DNA from 3 places in the Pseudodesulfovibrio alkaliphilus genome. Region 2 is predicted to be linked to each of the others. Evidence: riboswitches for the same ligand, from Rfam matches in the RefSeq annotation. Region 2 holds a riboswitch; each other region holds the start of a gene.

Region 1 (6,488 bases), on a different contig from region 2:
CGCCGACCCCGGTATCGAAAACCCACCTATCCCATCCGCGTTTATGCGAGGTGACATAAGCCAGCCGAAAGGAGCCACTTCCATACGCAAGAGCCTTTGAAGCGTCGTCAAATCTGACGTGATAGGAAGGGTGGATGTAATTGGTGAATCCCCCTGCGCCAGGGGCTGTCATTTCCTCTGGCTCGACCCCAAGCAGCTCACGGCAACCTCCACTGACATAGGCGAGAGACCACTTGCCATCATTGACGCGTCGGTATGCCATGCCCGGCAGGACATCAAGCAGCGAAGCGAGGCCATCCCAGGACTCTCTTCCTTCGGGGAGCAAAGCTTTTTCCAAGGGCGTATCGTTCAGGGAACATCTTTTCATAAAGTATCTCGTGCGTTGCTTGGCATAGTGCTTAAATTATTATATATTTATGTGCCTTAGTCGATCCGTCCCTCATGTTTCCATATGTATATCGGCCAGAGAAATCCCTCGCTCGGCATGCCCGATCTCGCTGCATACGATACCGTAGAATAACTACAGCCAACCTCCCGGCATACTGTCACGGTCAAGTTGTCGGTTGCAACGGAGCGGCTTTTTCCTGCGCCGAGGCTATGGAATTCAAGGGTGGAAGTTGCGGTTCGAGGGATCTTCGTCAATAGCTGCAACGTGTTAAATCGTGTTTTTTTAGCAAGTGTTGAGACACTACCTTTTGCCTCTAAGGGTTGAGGAGGCTGAAGCCGGATGCGTTGCTTGCATTGCTGTTCAATCTGATGCAAAGAGTGCCCAAAAAGATCGTGGTTTTTGCAAGCTAGGAGAGCATTATAAACGTCACCAGACCTGTCGCCTTGTTCTGACCCTAAGAATTCGCAGTAATAGAGCTGTCAATGGCTCAATGAAAGCTCCACCCATTTCGCGCAATTTTTCTGAGGGGGCAACACCAAGCGTCCTTCAAAGCCTACTGATCTGGAACTCCATCACGAAGAACCAAGAATAAAGGAAGCGACAAAGCTTTAAGGTTAGAGAAATTGATTTTCAAAGTCAACGCAGCTCGAAGAAGGTACATAAGATGTTGGCCTCTTGATCTTTAACAGTCTGATTTATTGTGCTATTATTGCTTCATTGGTACAACCTGAGCGATCCGGGCGCGGAGCAGGCGCTGCTCGATTGGCCTCCTTCGCCCGGTTCACCGGTTATTCCATTGAGGACGACATGCCGGGCGAGACCGCCATTTGTCGTTTCTGTAACGGTTTGATCCGCATGAAGGAGCTGGACACCTTGCTCGACATGTTCAACCGTTAGCTTGAAGGACAAGGGTTCCTTGTCCGTGAGGGAGCCGTGGTGGCCGCCTCGGTAGTCGAATCGCAGCGGTGGCCACGCAAGGTCATCGACGTGATGCCAGAGGACCGCTCCGAGGAGGCGGCCTGGCTCCGCAAGAGAAACCGGGCCTATTGCGGCTACAAGCTCCATGCGACACCTACGGTCGGGACAGATTTCTGCTCTGTGACCACATTACTCCCGCGAACCGTTCAGGCACGGATGAATTCGAACGCTTGGCGGTGGCGTCGGCCTTGATCCCGGCGTGTCAAACTGACTGCCAAGGTGCAGTAAGCCGAACCCGATGACGAATATCCTGTCCCTGAAATGAGCGTCAGTCCTGCAAAAATTCCACGTTCGCCTCAGATCCCCCCGGAATTTCCTCCTTTCTCAAGTTAAGTGTTCCCCTGCAACAGGGCGCAGCACAATTTGATTTGCATGATCGGCGGGCATGATATATCAATTAATCTTGATTTATGGATACGGCAGGAAACGGAAAACGGTGAAAATCCGTTGCGGACGCGCCGCTGTAACCGGCACATACCCGCCCGCATTCACCCGGCAGGGGAAGGATGCGGGCATCACGGGGCCGGAAGCCAGAAGACGTCCTGCCGGGGAGCGCCGGGCCGCGCGGCCATTGGGGCTCCTTGTCTGACACCTTGAAAAACGGAGTGGACATGAACGCGCACGTGATTGGTTTTCCGAGAATGGGGGCGGCCCGCGAGTTGAAATGGGCCCTTGAGCGACACTGGCGGGGAGAGCTTGACGAGGGCGGCCTGATGGCGGTCTCGTCGGAGCTCAAGGAGCGGCACTGGGCGGTGCAGGCCGGGGCCGGACTGGACTTCGTCTGCGTGGGGGATCATTCCCTCTATGACCATGTGCTGGACGCGGCTGTTATGGTCGGCGCCGTGCCGCAGCGGTTTCGGAACAGGGAGTGCGGCGGGCTTGCCGCTTATTTCCGCATGGCCCGCGGCGATGCCGACACGCCGGCCATGACCATGACCAAATGGTTTGATTCCAACTACCATTATATCGTTCCCGAGCTGGAATCTGCCACAATCTTCACCGGCCGGGCCGAGGCCCTGCGCCGGGACGCGGCCAGGGCTGCCGCCCTCGGGTTTCGTCCCAAGCCGGTTCTGGTAGGACCGTTGACGTTCCTGATGCTGGCAAGGGAAACGGGCGGTGCCAGCCGATGGGACCATGTGGCCGGGCTGGCCGAGGCCTATTGCCGGATTCTGGGCGAGCTGTCCGGTGTGGCCTCCTGGGTCCAACTGGACGAGCCCGCCTTGTGCCTCGACCTGCCGCCCCAGGCGGCAGAGGCCGCGCAATACGTCTATGGCGAACTGGCCCGGTCCTGCGATGGCGTAGATATCCTGCTGGCCACCTATTTCGGTCAGTTGCGCGAGAATCTCGACCTGGCCGCTTCGCTGCCCGTGGCCGCGTTGCATCTGGATCTGGTGCGCGGAAGCGGTCAGCTCGACGAGGCCCTTCGGGCGGTACCCGAGGGAATGGGCGTCTCCCTCGGGCTGGTCGATGGCCGCAATGTCTGGCGGACCGACCTGGATGCCGCGGCCAGGGCCGTGGACGAGGCCCGGAACGCTCTGGGCGAGGACAGGGTGATGGTTGCCACAAGCTGCTCGTTGCTCCACTCGCCCATGGATGTGGAGCAAGAGACCTCCCTTGACCCGGAGATCAGACGCTGGATGGCCTTTGCCGTCCAGAAGTGCGCCGAGGTGGTGGCCCTCAAGGGGTTCGCCCGAGGCGAAAGCCCGGCGCTGTTTGCCGAGAACCGCGAGGCTCTGGCGGAGCGGCGCGGAAGTGTGCGGGTTCATGATCCGGCTGTGGCCGGGCGGCTTCTTTCGGTGGACGAAACCATGCTCACGCGCAAGTCGCCGGTAGCGCACCGGGCCGTTGTGCAGCGGGAGCGGTTCGGGCTGCCCCTTTTCCCCACAACGACCATCGGCTCCTTTCCCCAGACCCCGGAGATACGGAAGACGCGCCTCGCCCACAGGCGGGGGGAAATCTCAGAGACCGATTACGCCGACTGGATACGCGGGCGGATCGCCGAGGCGGTGGCCCAACAGGAGGCCCTGGATATTGACGTGCTGGTGCATGGTGAGCCGGAGCGAAACGACATGGTGGAGTACTTCGGCCAGATGCTCAACGGATTCTGCTTTACGGAAAACGGCTGGGTCCAGAGTTACGGCAGCCGTTGCGTCAAGCCGCCGGTCATTTATGGCGACGTGTCCAGGCCCGGCCCCATGACTGTTGACTGGATCACCTACGCCCAGTCCCTGACCGATCGGCCGATGAAGGGCATGCTCACGGGCCCGGTGACCATCCTGTGCTGGAGCTTCGTGCGCGACGACATCCCGCGTGGCGAGATCTGCCGCCAGCTTGCCCTGGCCGTGCGAGACGAAGTGACTGATCTGGAGGCTGCGGGCGTCGGCATCATTCAGGTGGACGAAGCGGCCCTGCGCGAGGGGATGCCGCTTCGGCAGGACGAGCGCGAGGCATACCTGCGCTGGGCCGTGGACAGCTTCCGGCTGGTCACGGGCGGGGTGGCAGACGAAACCCAGATCCACTCGCACATGTGCTACAGCGACTTCAATTCCATCGTGCAGTGGATCGGGGCCATGGACGCCGACGTGGTCAGCATCGAGGCGAGCCGAAGCGGTATGCGCCTACTCGACGCCTTTGACGCCCGTGAGTTCCCCGCGGCTATCGGGCCCGGTGTGTATGACATCCACAGCCCGAGGGTGCCCGGCGAGGACGAGATTCTCGATCTGCTGCGCAGGGCGTTGCGCGTGGTCCCGGCGGAGCGGCTCTGGGTCAACCCGGATTGCGGCCTGAAGACCCGCGCCTGGCCGGAGACCCTGGCTGCCCTGGAAAACATGGTTGCCGCCGCCAGACGCTTGCGGCAGGAGCAGGGCGAACAGGCAACGGAGTAGCCTTTGACCCGGCGTCCTCTGCCCGGGGCGGAGGACGCCGACCACCCGGCAGCAGGGCGGTCGGCCGCCATCCGATTCGTGATTGGGCGGGCTATTTCAAGGGGACGTACACCTCGGTCAGCAGGGCCTCAGGTGCGGTCCTGTCCGGGGTGTTGAGATATATCTCGATGCTTGCCCCGGCATCCGCCTCGTGCCCGTTCTGCGGCGCCCATTGACCGCACAGCCAGGCGTAGGTCCTGTGGAGTTCGGAGTGCGGTCCCTTGTGGAGGGTTTTGGCGTACCGGCCCCCGGCGATGGTCTTCATCCCCACAGGAGCCTGGACCTCGACCGGCCCTGCGACGGTGATGCACGCATCGTAGCGGATCTTGTCTTCGGGCGTAACGTCGGGGTCGTCGTGGCAAACGGCGAGCACCCGCGCCGATGGCGTGAAGAGTCCCTTGCCGTCTGCAAAGCCGCAGAGGGTCGACCATGCTTGGTGGCAATCCTTGTACGGTCCGACGTGACGGACGAAAACGACATCCATGGCCTCAAGGGTGTTGACACTTGCTTCCATGACGATCTCCTTCCAGTAGTTTGAGTGTTTACGTTCAATGCCGCCGTGGTGCGCATCGCGAAACTGCCTGGGGGAGAGGCCGAACATGGAGGTGAATGCCCGCGTGAATGATTCGTGGGTTTCGAATCCGGCGCTTAGGGCGATGTCCGTCACGCAAGCATCGCCGTGCTTCAGGGTGATGGCCGCCCGTTCCAGGCGAAGACGCCTGATGTGGGATTTCACCGACTCGCCGATCATGCCGCTGAAAATGCGGTGAAAATGATATGGCGAGAAACAGGCTATGGCGGCCAGTTCCTTCAGCGCCAGGGGCTCGTCCAGGTGGGTCTGGATGTGCTCCAGAACCCGGTCCATCCGCTTCGCGTAATCCTGTTTGGTTTCCTCTTTCGTGGTGCGCATGGGACTCCTTGTGCCACGATGCCGCTTGTGTCGCTTGATGGTTTTTGCGCTTTCGCAATGGCAGACAGGGTGCGCCCGCCTTGGAAGGGGGAGCGGGCCTGCAGGATCAGAGGAGGTGGATGGGGAAGGCCGCCATGGGTGGAATGGGCATCCCGGCCTTCCTCAGGCCGGGCACACGGCCCGTGCGAAAAAGCGGCAGGAGCGATCCTGCCAGCCGATGTAGCCCAGGTGGGCGTCGGCGTACCACGCGGCGGTGAATGCCTTGGTGTCGGCGCTCCAGAGCCGCGACTTGCGCGGATCGAACGCCGGGGCCTGACAGGAGAGACCCGGATGCGCGGCCCGGCCCATGAGCGCGGCCAGCTCGTCGATGGTGGGCAGCCGCCAGCCGGTGCGCCCTGCAAAGGCGCGTTCCCCCAGTCGCGCCGCGTGGGCCTTTGCGCGTTCCCAGGTCAGCGGATAGCGCGAGCCGTCCCGCTCCCAGAGCAGCCCCGCAAGGGAACCGTCCGGTCCGGGCTGGAGCACGGTGCCGTCGCCCTGGTCCGAGAACAGGGCCGGGGCAGCGCTATTGGGCCGCCACAACTCGTCGAGGCCAAAGAGGCTCCGCGCCTGCCGCGCTCCTGTTTTGATTGGCGTTGCCCGCGCCGGAGGGCGGCGCAACCGGGACGGCCACGGATCAGGCGGGTCCGCAAGGGAGCAGGCGGCGTCGCGGGCCGCCAGCCAGTCGGTTTCGGCCCGGTCCAAGGCATCGAGCATGGCGGCTGCGTCGGCAAAGCGATTGTCCGGGACTGCGGCCAGGGCACGGCTGAAGAGGCCGTCCCAGTCCGGGCCGGCGAGTTCGGGATCGTCCAGGACCAGCCCGATCGAATCGCGCCCTGGTTCCGGCAGCTTTCCGGTAAGCATCCGGTAAAGGGTCACGCCCACGGAAAAGATATCGGCGCGGCTGTCGGCCTTGTCCGGGTCGGCCTCCTGTTCGGGGGCGGTGTACCAGGGAGAGCCCACCACCATGCCCGGGTGGCGTGCAGGCCGCTCGCCGCGCAGCCGGCTCAGGCCGAAATCGATGAGCCTGACCGTGCCGAGACCGCCCTCGTCCTCGGCCAGCATGACGTTGAAGGGCTTGATGTCGCGGTGGACGATGCCCTCGTAATGGAGTCGGTCGAGCCCGTGGAGCATCTGGCGGGCCAGGGCCAGGGCTGCCTGTGCGCCCAGCCTGCGCGAAGGGCGCTCCGCATCGTAGGTCTCGCCCATGAGGGCGCCGAGGTTGCCGCAATAGTATTCCATGGTGAAATGG
Region 2 (6,488 bases):
TCGGTGCCCTGCTCATCGACCGCCTTCTTGGCCTGTCTGTCCCGCTTGTCGTCTTCACTGTCTTGATAGCATGGCCCGGTTTGTTGCCGCAGATAGAGATTGCCGCGGAAACACAGTGGGCGCTTCTTGGCGCACTGGCTGTTCTTTGTTGCATCGGCTTATTGCTGTTGAGCAGATTCACTCTTTGGAAGGACATTGATGGCCTTCTACGAAGCCTTGTCCACAATTCGTCGTCTTTGCTTACAGCCTTGGGGTGGACTGTTTCCGCCCATACATGCCTCTACGCCTCGGTCTGGTGCCTGGCACTGTCTTTGGGAATCAATGCGCCTCTTCTCTACATTGTCGTCGGGTGCGTGTGCGGACTGATTCTCCAAATTGTCCCCCTGAATGTCGGCGGACTTGGCGCGGGGGAAGCTGCTGGGGTTTTTGTGTACAGTTTTTTGGGTTTCGCCATGCACGACGCCGTCCTGCTGGCCCTCCTCCCATATCTTTTTCGGGTTGGCACCGCCGTTTGCGGCGGCATATGGGAATGGCTGAATGGGATTCGCCATGCTCGCGCCGCATTCAAATAGACGGTCCCCGAAAACCCGTTGCGGCTATAACGCCGCCATGGTCGGCTGACTGGACAACACCCGCCCTCCCTCCATGCACACGACACTGGTGGTCACGGCCCGCACCAGCGAATGGTCGTGCGAAACCAGTACGAGGGCAAGGTCGCTGTGTAGAAGGAATTCCTGGACCATGGCCCGTGTCTTGCGGTCCAGATCGTTGGTGGGCTCATCCAGCAGCAGGGCCTTGGGTTTCATGGCCAGGGCAGTGGCAAGGGAGACGATGCGCTTCTGCCCCCCCGAAAGGGTGTGGGTCAGACACCCTTCCAGATGCCCTATGTGCAAGACATCCAGAGTCTCACGGGCGATCGCCAGGGCTTTGTCCAGGGAAAGGCCGACATTCAGAGGTCCGAAGGCCACGTCCTCAATGACCGTGGGAGAGAAAAGCTGATCATCGCAGTTCTGGAACACCAGCCCCACATCGCGCCGCAGGGCGTGGTATTGTCCGGGCTTGCGCACCTCGCGGCCGCCGTGGATCAGCCTCCCTGCGGCCAGGGGCCTCAGACCCACAAGGGCCAGCAGCAGTGATGTCTTGCCGCTGCCGTTGTCGCCGATGACGCCGATTTTATCCCCCGGACCCAAGGCGAATTCCACCTGACAAAGCGCCTGACCGCTTTGATTGGGGTAGGCGAAAGACGCCTCCTCCAGGGCGACGATGGGTACGGTCAAGACACTACCATCCTGTCCAGGACCACCAGTCCGAGTCCCAGGCCAAGCAGAAGCCCCCCAAGACATATCTCAAGGACCCCGACCCGGCCGCTTGTTTGCAGATGCGGAAAACGGCCGACAAAGCCGCGCATGAGCATGGCCTCGTGGATGCGCTGCCCGCGGTCCAGACTCCGAACCAGGGATTGGGCCAGCAAATAACCGAATGTCCGGTAGACATGCAGGCGCAGCCCGGGCCGAAAGCAACGGGCCGCAGCGGATTGACGCATGCGATCCATTTCCTCGGCGATGATGAACACCTGCCGGTAGGTGTAGGTCAGGAGCAGGACGAGCTTTTGGGGAACCCGCAACCGCTGCAGGGCACCGGCAAGTTCAGGAACGGAACTGCTGGCAACGAGACTCAGCAGCACCAGCAGCATGGCGTTGCCCTTGAGAGCAATGCCACAGGCGAGGCGCACACCGTCCAGGCTGAGGAAATGCCACTCTCCCAACTCCTTGGCCGGATAGGTCAGGGAGAGGGCCGCAAAAAGGAACACAAAGAAGATATTTGCATACGCCAACCTGTAAAATATCTGCCGGGTCGGCCTCCTGGCCCAGACCAGAAGCGCGGCGGACAAAGCCAAAGCCAGTGCAAGACTTGCAACGCCCTGCAGGGATATGAGGAGAGGCAATAACCCAAGCGCCAGGAGCAGCTTGACGCGGGTGTCCATCCTGGCAAGCACCCCTCGCCGGGAGTCGGTCTGGCCGTCAGGCAGATTCATGAGGATGCCCCTGAACCGTCATTGTTTTTTGCGGCCCTGCCTGCCTTTGACGAGCATCACCAGACCGGCGAGCCCCAGAATGTAGCCGATACCGCCGACAATGTCCTGCATCCGCGGCCCGTGGTCATTGCGGGAGCGGACCTCGCGGAGCAGCGGAGCAAGCTCTGAGCGCACCGCCTGCCGAACCAGGCCCTCCAGGGCCGAGGTATCCACCGAGACTCCCGACGACGAAGGCTCCGGGACGGAAGCCCCCACCATTTCGCCCTTCGCCTGATCCGGCCGGGGACCGCCGACCTCCCGCGCCGGCAGCAGCCGCTCCACACGGTGGCCAGCCCCGGCATTGCCCACCACGAGCAGGCCGCCGTCTCCAGCAAACACTTCGGGCGGCAAGGCGGCCTCGACAATGCCCTGATCGTCTGCCTTGACCGAAAACAACGCTGCGCCGGTTATCGGATCAATGACGCTCACTATTGCCCCGGATGCCGGGGAACCGTCGCTGAATCCCACCTCGGCGCTGAGTTCGCCGTCCTCGATCCAGGCATTGAGAATCACCTTGTGTGCCAGACACGGCCCTGGGTACAGAATAAGAATCATCAAAATGGCCAGCGCCTTCATTTTCAACATGACTGTCCTCCGGCATTGCCGTGTTGCAGACGGCCGAATCCTGCGAGCAATTCCGGCCGGACCCGGGCGAGAAAACCCACGGCAAACATGGTCACGACCCCTTCAATGATCATGACCGGCAGATGGCCCACGACCACGAGCCTGGCAGTGGTCAGGAACCCTTCATCGCTGAGGGCAAGCGAAAGCGCGGTCATCAGGGCGGTGCCGAAGACCGCGCCCGCTCCGCCGAGAAACCCGGCCACAGCAGCCCTGCCCGGCCCGCCGGCCAGGAGCGGCCGCAAAAGATAGAAGCACAGCACGGCCGGAGCGGCCACATTGACAGTGTTGACCCCAAGGACCGAAAGCCCTCCGAACTGAAACAGAACCGCCTGGAGCAGAAGCGCCACCAGGATGCACGGAAAGGCCACCCAGCCCAGCACCACTCCGGCGATGCCGTTGAGCAGCAGATGCACACTGGAAGGCCCCAGCGGCACATGGATCAGGGACCCCACGAAAAAGGTGGCCGACAGCACCGAGGCGGTCACGATCTTGTCATATTGCAGCTTGCGGTAGCCGATCCAGCAGCCCGCTGCCGTCAGCGCGGCTCCCGCCATCAGAACGGTTGGCGACAGAACCCCTTCGGATATGTGCATGACATCCTCCCGGCTATGCCGTTTCCAGTGCGCGTATGCGGGCGCAAACTTCGTCCAGATGATCCAGCCAGATGGCGCGGAAAGGAGCGTGCTCCAGCGTCCCGGTCACATGCCCCCGCACGGTGAACCCGGCATGTTCCATCCGGCTTTTCCACGAAGAGGCCCCGCTGCCGAAGACATCAAGGTGAACATGATGCCCTGGTACGCACATGAAGGGCAGCAGCCAGACATCCTTGACGCCTTCTGCCTCCAGGTCCGCAATGACATCCCCGCAGGAGGGGCGTCCCATGAGGGTGCCCACGCGGATGAGGGGATCATCGCGCCGCACTCGCTCCTCAAAATCCAGATACCGCTGCTGACCATGATGATATGTGCCGTGCCCCACAAGGACCACGGCCTCGTCGGGACTGCGCTCGGCCGGAATGTAGCCCTGCAACGCCTGACAGGATCGCTCCAGGTCGTGGTCCGAGGAAAGGAGCGGGCCGCCCACCACAACCTCGGGAAACCCCTTGCGCGGATGGCGATAGGCCAGGGCCTGCTCGCGGGTCCAGTGATACTCCACTCCCGGCGTGGTATGCACGGACTGCACGGCCAGATGGGTTACGCCACGGTCATGCAGACGCGAGAGGGCCACGGCCAGGGAATCGCACTCCCTGCCCCGACTGACGAGCTTGCGGCGCACCTTGTGCGCCGTATAGGCCCAGGCCAGTTCCATGTCCGGGTGCCGCTGACGGACCTCGGCCTCAAAGAGGTCGTAGCCCCGCCGGGCCTCATCGATAGCCACGCCAAAAGCCGCCAGCAGAATCCCCGGCTTGTACTTGGGCGGGCGAAGATGGTTGTGGTCGTGGTCGTGATCGTGGTCGTGGTGATCATGACCATGTTCATGATGGCAGCCGCATCGCTCGCCATGTTCGTGCCCATCGTGCCCGAGGGAGGCACGTCCAGGATTCGTCGGGGCATTATCCCGAATGGGGGCGGCATCAAGGGAGTCGTCAGCCATGCGCTTCTCCATACTGCTAGTTGAAAACAAGGCGGAGAAGCGGCTGTGAGGCGGATAATGACAGAAACCACGGCGCTTGCTCCCCTATACGGCAAAAACCCGTTGCCTCGGGGTGGGCGACTGACAGGTCTTCTGGCTCCCTTCCGCAAGCTCCCGGCCTTCCCGTCCGCAGAGGCGGACAGTGGCGTGGTGCAGGGGCTTGTGCCGGCCGACGATCAGGCTGGCAGGAAGGATACAGCGGCGGGTCCGCTCCGGCGTCTCACCGGATTCCCTTTCCAATCTCCTATAGAGAATCAATCGCAGATGGCACTCTACACACCCTGCGGTTCCTGTCAACAGAGGCGCTCCCTCCGGGCCGCAGGCGAAGGCAGGGCTGGTTCCTGAGACGAAGATGTCGTCTGAATACGCCGCGACACTCTGGAAACAGACCCGAAAATCGGCTATGACGAACTTGTGCGAGAACCCTGCGTTTTTGCCCATGAGCACAGTTTACGGTCATGAACACCGAGGAGCCTGATTTTCCGGTCGATTCAGTCAAGCGTGTCAGGGGCGTTCTCCTCGGACGACCGATTTGGGAAGCGAGGTGCGTATGTTGGCAACAACCCTGCAACACGGCCTGGAACAGGCCGGAGTGGTCATCAACGGCCCGAAACCCTGGGACATTCAGGTCCACGACAAGCGATGGTTCAGCCGGGTCCTGCTCGACAAGAATCTCGGGCTCGGCGAATCCTACATGGACGGCTGGTGGGACTGCGACAGGATCGACGAGGCGATATGCCGCCTGCTTCTGGGGGGGATGGAAGACCGAATCAGAGGCGGACCGCGCATCCTCTGGCACCTTGTTCCTGCCGTGCTGTGCAATCTGCAATCCAAGGCCCGCAGCCGTATCATCGCCGAAAGGCACTACGACCTTGACAACGAACTCTTCCTCTCCTTTCTGGACGCCAACCATCAATATAGTTGCGCATATTTTTCCAGCACGGACGATCTCGACGAGGCACAGAAAAACAAGCTGGACCTCATTGCCCGCAAGCTGCAGCTCGCAGAAAACGATCATCTCCTCGACATCGGTTGCGGCTGGGGCGGTTTGGCCAGCTACTTCGCCGCAACCTGCCATTGCCGGGTGACGGCGGTAAACATCTCGCGCCAGCAACTGCAACATGCCAGAAAAATCTGCGCAGGACTGCCCGTCGTCTTCCATGATCGGGACTACCGCGAGGTGAACGGCGTATTCGACAAGGTCGTCTCGGTCGGCATGTTCGAGCATGTAGGAAGGAGGAACTACAGGACGTTCATGAAAACCGTGCATCGCTGCCTGAAGGATGACGGCATATTCCTGCTCCACACCATCGGCGGCAATGCCTCCAAGAGCAACTGCGACCCCTGGATCAACAAATACATCTTTCCAAACGGGATGCTCCCGAGCCAGAAGCAGATCGGCCAGGCCACGGAAAATCTCTTCGTCATTGAGGACGTTCACAATATCGGCCCCCACTACGACAAGACACTCATGGCCTGGAATCGCAACTTCCAGGCCGCGTGGCCTACCTTAAGCCGAAAATACGATGCGCGTTTCAAACGAATGTGGGAGTATTATCTGCTTTCGTGCGCCGGAGCCTTCCGGGCCAGGGACATCCAGGTCTGGCAGATCGTGATGACCAAGCAAGGATGCGGAACCCGACACCCCATATGCAGATAAGACATGCAGGAGCGGGGCACAGGCTCTGACACGCGGGAAAGCCCCCTCCACACTCCATCCTCCGGGCCGGGACGAACCACTCGCCCGGCCCTGTCCGTCCCCTGTGGCTGACGCTCCTGACGCAAGATGTCCAGTTCCCCTTGGCAGACGGGTTGACAAAATCGAACCGCGCAGACTATCAATGGTACGACCATTGTGGCCAAAAAAGTCGTCTCCGCCGTAAAAATGGATCAATTTGCGGGCAAAGGTTCTACCAATGAACAAACCAAATTCGGTGAAGGGCTATTTCATGCCCGTGACTATCGGGCGTGCCAGTGAAGAGGTTTCGCTGCAGATTGAGGCCGCCATCATGGATGGCAGGCTCGCTCCGGGAGAGCGGCTCCCCAGCGAGCGCGAAATGCAGATACTCTTCGGGGCAGGGCGCGGGGTCATCCGCGAGGCCATCAAAACATTAAAGCAAAAAGGGTTGCTCGAGGTTCGCAAGGGAGCCAAGGGAGG
Region 3 (6,488 bases), on a different contig from region 2:
GATATCCTTGATCATCCCGAGAGATTTCCCCCGGTCCTGGGCCAGCTTCTTCCACTTCTTTTTCTCCTTTTTCAAGGCTTCAACGGTGTGCAGCAGGTTGAGGATGGTCTGGGCGGGGTAGCCATGGGTTCCCCGGCCACCCCTTCTGAGTTCCTCATCGTTGTGCTGCCTGATTGAGGCGAGCTGGTTGGCGTCGAGTATCATTGCTCGTCAGTGGCCCGTCAGGCGGGCTGGCAGAAGGTTTCCTTGGAATATTCGATGCGATCCTTGTACTCTTCCTGCTTGCCCTTGTTCCAGCGACCCACCGGGCGGTAGTAGCCCACCACCCGGGTGTAGACCTCGGCCTCCTTGTCGCAGGTCGGGCAGTGAAAGTGCTCACCGTAGAGATAGCCATGGTCCTCGCAGACGGAGAAGGTCGGCGTGACCGAGATATACGGGATCTTGGTCTTGCTCATGGCCTTGAGCAGGAAGTTCTTCACGCTCTCCTCGTCCGGGGCAGCCTCGCCCAGAAATGCGTGGAAGACCGTGCCGCCGTTGTACAGGGTCTGCAACTCGTTCTGGTGCTCCAGGGCAAAGAAGACATCCGAGCTGATACCCACGGGCAGCAGTGTGGAGTTGGTATAGTACGGGGTTTCATCGCCCGAGGTATAGATGTCGGCGTACAGGTCGCGATCAATCTTGGCCAGCCGGTAGCAGGTTCCCTCGCCGGGCGTGGCCTCAAGGTTGTACAGGTTGCCGGTCTCCTCCTGGAACTCCACCACCAGACGGCGCAGCAGGTTCAGGGTGCGCTGCATCAGTTGCGAGCCGGACGGGGTGTCCAAGCCCTTGCCGAGCAGGTTCATGCACGCCTCATGGCCGCCGATGAGCCCGATGGTCGAAAAATGGCCCTTGAAGCCGTTCTTGAGGTAGCGCCGGGAAAAGGGGAACATGCCCGCGTCCAGGTTCTTCTGGACCACCTTGCGCTTGAACTCCAGGGACTCCGAGGCCAGCCGGGCGTACTCGGCGACCAGGTCCATGAAATCCTCCTCATTATGGGCCAGGTAGGCCAGCTTGGGCAGGTTCAGAGTGACCACGCCGATGGACCCTGTCAGGTCGCCCGCGCCGAACAGGCCGCCGGTCTTCTTGCGGATCTCGCGCAGGTCCATCTGCAACCGGCAGCACATGGAGCGCACGTCCTCGGGGTTGAGGTCCGAGTTGATGAAGTTCTGGAAGTAGGGAGCGCCGTATTTGGCGGTCATCTTGAGCAGCAGCCTCCCCTCCTCGGAATCCCAGGGAAAGTCCTTGGTCACGTTGTATGTGGGGATGGGGAAGGAGAAAATGCGCCCGTCCGCGTCGCCTTCGAGCATGACCTCCAGGAAAGCCCGGTTGATCATGGCCATCTCCTCTGCATATTCGCCGTAGGTGGAGTCCCTGAGTTCGCCAGCGATGATGACCGGCTCCTTGGCGATGTGCGCGGGCGGCACGAAATCAAAGGTGAAGTTGGTGAACGGCGACTGGCCGCCCCAGCGGGAGGTGGCGTTCAGGTTGTGGAGCAGCTTCTGGATCTGCTGCTTGACATCGTGGTAGCTCAACGCGTCGTTGCGCACGAACGGGGCCAGATAGGTGTCCACGTTGTTGAAGGCCTGCGCCCCGGCCCACTCGTTCTGCAACGTACCCAGGAAGTTGACCATCTGGCCGCAGGCTGCATCGAAATGCTTGGCCGGGGTGGACGAGCAGCGGTCGCGCAGGTTGAACCCCTCCAGCAGCAGATCGCGCAGGGACCAGCCCGAGCAGTATCCGGCCAGGCCGAAGGACAGATCGTGGAGATGGAAGTAGCCGTGGGTGTGGGCCATGCGGACCTCCTCGGGATACTTCTCCAGCATGTACCGGGCCTGAACCGATCCGGCCATGTGCAGGATCAGCCCCTGGTAGGAGTGGGTCATGTTGGAATTCTCGTTGACCCGCCAGTCCACGTTGTTCAGGTAGCTGTCAGTCACTCCGGCGATGTCCAGGAACGCCTCGTTCTGGGAGCGCAGTTCGCGCCGCTTCTCGCGATAGACGATGTACCGCTCGGCCACCTTGTACAGCCGGGCCTCCATGAGCACCTGCTGGACCATGTCCTGAACCTGTTCCTGCTCGGGAATGTCCACGTCCATCAGCTTTTTCTCGACTTTTCCGGCCAGCCTGTCGGCCAGCAGGGGATCCTTGATGCCGCTGCTGGTCAGGGCCTTGAAGATGGCGTTGCCGATCCGCTTGGTGGACCAGGTTTCGATGCATCCGTCGCGTTTGAGGATTTTGCTTGGCATGTAAATCTCTTGCAGACAGGAAAAGCGGAAGGCCGCGCCCCGTGACGGGTTGCGGCAGAACTGTCTGCGCTGTCGCCGATGCACGGCTTCGCGGCGGAACCGCGAGACCCGACGACGGTTCGGGTGGGCTCATTCTTGTCCGCATGCGGGTTCCGCGAACCGCATCCGGCAGGAAACGCTTCAGGTAGGTCTTCTGACTCTCCCCGTCCGGCCCGCCTTCCCGCCTCGCGGCAGTGGCATGTTGAACCGGACCTTCGTGGGGGATTACAGCGGCGGGACCGCTCCGGCTTCGCACCGGATTCCCTGTTATGGCCTGGCGGCCACCTGAAGGACATCGTGAACTCGGAGCAGACTAGCCAAAGCGCCTGTGAAGCGCAAGACTGGAATGAAACAGGCCCTCAATACTCACCCGGCCAGACGCCGATGCCAGACGTTCATACTTTCCAGCCGGCCGGCAATCTGGGTGTTGTTGTGCAGGGTTCCGCCGTAGCGATACCCACCCCGGGCAAAGACCGTGTTCATCCCGTAGCTGACAGCCCGGGCGATGGTATAGGCGGTGCACACCCCCAGGAAGCGCACCGCCTCTTCCATGTGGATCAGCAGACGCCCTGCCGCGCCCTGGCCGCGCAAAGCCGGCAGGGTGGCGAAATCTGTCATTTCCGCGCATTTCCAGTGCATATCCATCTCGGCCGAGGCCGCGGCCACCAGCCCGCCCCCCTCGCCCGGAATTCCGAAAAAGGCCACGCCCGAGTCCATGGCCTCGCGCAGATAGTCCGGGTCGGTAATGGGAAAGGGATAGGTCTCAAAGACCGCACCATACAGTTCGGCCAAGACTCCTGCCTGGTCATGGCCCAGGCGGATCACATCCGGTCCGGGCGCTGCGGCCACGGGCTTGCGCGACTTGCGCTCGGCCACATCCAGGACATCGGCGATGCGCCCGGGGTCGGCGGGCACGGCGCGACGGCGGGCAAGGTAGCGGCTCATGAAACAGGCGCTGCCCTCGCCCCGGCGCATGCCCGGCACACGGGCCTCGTTGACGAAGCCGCGCCGGGCGAAATGGTCGGCAGCATCGGATGGAACCTTGGCAAAAAGTTTGGTGTATCCCCGCTCGCGACCCAGTTGGCGCATGGCGTCCACAATGCCGGGCAGGTCGGCGCGGTCGAGCTTCATCAGGTAGACCCGGTCATTGGCCGGGCCATGCTGCACCAGGGAATTGCCAAGCCGGGTGACGGAATCATGCCGCATCGTCGCGCCTCCCCATGCGCTCGTTGCTCTGCGGGGTCAGGCTGTTGGTCTCGTCCCAGTCCGAGAGCAGTTTTTCTATGCCGATGGCCTTTTCCTCTGCATCGTCCTCCTTGAGCTGGAGGTTGCACTTGGCGCACTCGCGGTCGCAGTAGTTGGCCTCGTAGGTCTCGGGTTCGTGATAGGTGGTGATGACGCCTTCGTAGTTGCGCAGCACGACCTTGTTGGGGCCCCAGGAGACCACATAGTTGGGCATGACCGGGATCTTGCCCCCCCCGCCCGGGGCGTCCACCACATAGGTGGGCACGGAAAAACCGCTGGTGTGGCCGCGCAGGCTTTCGATGATCTCGATGCCCTTGCCAATGGGGGTGCGGAAATGGGTCAGGCCTTCGGACAGGTCGCACTGGTAGAGGTAATAAGGGCGGATGCGGTTCTTGATCAGCTTCTGGTTGAGGGTGCGAATGAGCCGCTGGCAGTCGTTGACCCCGGCCAGAAGCACGGACTGGTTGCCCAGAGGGATGCCCGCATCGGCCAGGCGCTGTATGGCCCGGCGCGAGGAGGCGGTCAGCTCGCGAGGATGATTGAAGTGGGTATTGATCCACAGGGGATGATGCCTGGCGAGCATGTCCACCAGATCCCCGGTGATGCGGTAGGGCAGGACCACGGGCGTTCTGGTGCCTATACGCACCACATCCACATGCTCGATGGCGTCGAGCCGGGTCAGCAGCCAATCGAGCTTGTCATCAGAGAGCATGAGCGGATCGCCGCCGGAGAGGAGCACGTCGCGCACCTGGGGGGTGTCGCGGATGTACTTGAGCCCGGCTTCAAGGGCCTCCCGCGAGGGCACGGAATCCACATCGCCCACCTTGCGCTTGCGCGTGCAGTGGCGGCAGTACATGGCGCAGACGTTGCTGACGTGGAAGAGCACCCGGTCCGGGTAGCGGTGGGTGATGCCGGGCACGGGACTGTCCTTGTCCTCGTGCAACGGGTCGATCATGTCGTGACGGCCGATCTTCAATTCCTCGGGGCTGGGAAACGACTGGATGAAGACCGGATCGTTCCCGTAGTCGTCCACATCAATGAGGGAAAGGTAATACGGGGTCACGGCCATGGGAAACTTGTCCAGGGTCCGCTCGTAGATGCGTCTTTTCTTCTCCGGAAACTCGATGCCGAGCACCCGCTCGAAGTCGTCAACGGTCCTGACGGTGTTGCGCACCTGCCATTTCCAGTCGGTCCAATCGGTCCAGGAGGCCGTATCGCGCAACGTCCTGGCCACATCCTGCTGATGTTCGTTGAATATTGTCAAAAAGTCTCCTTGGTTAGAGTATTTGGCCGAGGAACTCCTTGGTGCGGGTCTCCTGCGGCGTGTCGAAGATGGTGTCCGGGCAGCCCTGCTCCAAAATCACGCCCTCGTCCATGAAAGCCACCGAATCGGCCACTTCGCGGGCAAAGCCCATCTCGTGGGTGACCACCATCATGGTCATGCCGTCGTCGGCCAGCTGACGCATGACCGAGAGCACCTCGCCCACCAGCTCGGGGTCCAGGGCCGAGGTCGGCTCGTCAAAGAGCATCACCTCCGGCTCCATGGCCAGGGCGCGGGCGATGGCCACCCGCTGCTTCTGCCCGCCCGAAAGGGTCTGCGGGTACGCGCTCTCCTTGTCGGCCAGACCTACCTTGTCCAGATAGTAGCGGCCCAGTTCGCGGGCCTTGGCCCTTGGCATCTTCCGCACCTGGGTAGGGCCTTCGGTGACGTTACCGAGCACGGTCATATGCGGGAACAGGTTGAAATGCTGAAAGACCATGCCTACCCTGGAGCGCAGGGCGTTGATGAACCGTTCATCGCCATGGACCAGTTGGCCGCTCACCCGAATCTCTCCCTGGTCATAGGTCTCCAGGTAATTGACACAGCGAAGCAATGTGCTCTTGCCCGAACCGCTGGCCCCGATGACGCAGACCACGTCGGACGGCATGACCGCCATGTCGATGCCTCTGAGCACATGGTGCTCGCCGAACCATTTGTTCAGTCCCTGTATTTCGATAACCGGCGTCTGATGCACCGCTTCCTCCCGTGGTTTGAAGATTCTCCGCCGCCGCGCATTGCGCCGGGCCGCGACCCGACGCCTCCGCCCCGGTTCACTGCGACGAGACATCAAGCCGATTCTCCAGGGCGCGGAACAGCCAGCTGAACACGGCTGTGTAAAGCAGATAGAACAGAGCCGCGATGAACAGCATCTCCATCATCATGAAGTTGGACGAGGCCAGTTGCTGCGACTTGAGCAGCAGCTCGTTGATGGTGATGGTGCTGGCCAGGGACGAGTCCTTGAGGGCGATGATGAACTGGTTGCCCAGCGGAGGCACCGCCCGTTTCAGGGCCTGGGGCAGGATGATGCGGATCATGGCACGGGGATAGGGCATGCCCAGGCTGCGGGCCGCCTCCATCTGCCCGTTTGAAATGGAGACGATGGCTCCCCGGAATATCTCGGCGATGTAGGCGCCGTTGTGAATGCCCAGGGCGAGCACGGCCGAGGTCAGGGCACTCAGCCCGGCCAGACTGCGCAAGCCGAAATAGATGAATAAAAGCTGGAGCAGAAGCGGCGTACCGCGCACCACATAGATGTAGGCCCGGGCGGGAAGGCTCAGGAGCCGCCGCTTGGAGATACGCATGAAGGCCGTGCCCAGGCCCAGACCCACGCCCAGAACGATGCCCAGTGCAGAGACCTTGAGCGTCATCCAGGCCGCCGGAAGAAAATAGGGCAGATACTTGGGCAGAGCCGCAAAGTCGAAATACATGCAAGTTCCGATATCTTGAGGGTTGGGGGGAGCGGTCGGGACACTTCGCCCCGGCCAGCGTAGAGCCGCCGGGCGGCAGCCGGTGGCCGCCGCTCCGGCCGCGCCGGACAGCGTCTACTTCGCTGTGATGTCGGCGTTGAGCCACCTGACGCTCAACCGTGCCAGGGTGCC

Evidence for each region. A riboswitch is a leader RNA that binds a small molecule or an ion and turns the genes downstream of it on or off. The one in region 2 is predicted to bind cobalamin.
Region 1: another riboswitch for cobalamin. It lies ahead of metE (5-methyltetrahydropteroyltriglutamate--homocysteine S-methyltransferase); the one in region 2 lies ahead of GKC30_RS13280 (sirohydrochlorin cobaltochelatase).
Region 3: another riboswitch for cobalamin. It lies ahead of GKC30_RS12950 (ribonucleoside triphosphate reductase); the one in region 2 lies ahead of GKC30_RS13280 (sirohydrochlorin cobaltochelatase).

Annotation. Positions count from the first base shown of each region.
Region 1 is NZ_WODC01000001.1:783,449-789,936, reverse strand. Features, by position in the region: gene GKC30_RS03690 (sigma 54-interacting transcriptional regulator) at 1-262, opposite strand, end outside; cobalamin riboswitch at 1,730-1,927, shown strand; gene metE (5-methyltetrahydropteroyltriglutamate--homocysteine S-methyltransferase) at 1,978-4,251, shown strand; gene GKC30_RS03680 (AraC family transcriptional regulator) at 4,343-5,200, opposite strand; gene GKC30_RS03675 (protein kinase domain-containing protein) at 5,363-6,488, opposite strand, start outside.
Region 2 is NZ_WODC01000010.1:18,659-25,146, forward strand. Features, by position in the region: gene GKC30_RS13255 (lysylphosphatidylglycerol synthase transmembrane domain-containing protein) at 1-572, shown strand, start outside; gene GKC30_RS13260 (energy-coupling factor ABC transporter ATP-binding protein) at 597-1,277, opposite strand; gene cbiQ (cobalt ECF transporter T component CbiQ) at 1,274-2,035, opposite strand; gene GKC30_RS13270 (NikL family nickel/cobalt ECF transporter subunit) at 2,054-2,659, opposite strand; gene cbiM (cobalt transporter CbiM) at 2,653-3,291, opposite strand; gene GKC30_RS13280 (sirohydrochlorin cobaltochelatase) at 3,305-4,291, opposite strand; cobalamin riboswitch at 4,397-4,604, opposite strand; gene cfa (cyclopropane fatty acyl phospholipid synthase) at 4,881-5,990, shown strand; gene GKC30_RS13290 (FadR/GntR family transcriptional regulator) at 6,247-6,488, shown strand, end outside.
Region 3 is NZ_WODC01000009.1:91,329-97,816, forward strand. Features, by position in the region: gene GKC30_RS12945 (hypothetical protein) at 1-204, opposite strand, end outside; gene GKC30_RS12950 (ribonucleoside triphosphate reductase) at 222-2,285, opposite strand; cobalamin riboswitch at 2,452-2,628, opposite strand; gene ablB (putative beta-lysine N-acetyltransferase) at 2,691-3,530, opposite strand; gene kamA (lysine 2,3-aminomutase) at 3,520-4,833, opposite strand; gene GKC30_RS12965 (amino acid ABC transporter ATP-binding protein) at 4,847-5,584, opposite strand; gene GKC30_RS12970 (amino acid ABC transporter permease) at 5,661-6,317, opposite strand; gene GKC30_RS12975 (ABC transporter substrate-binding protein) at 6,432-6,488, opposite strand, start outside.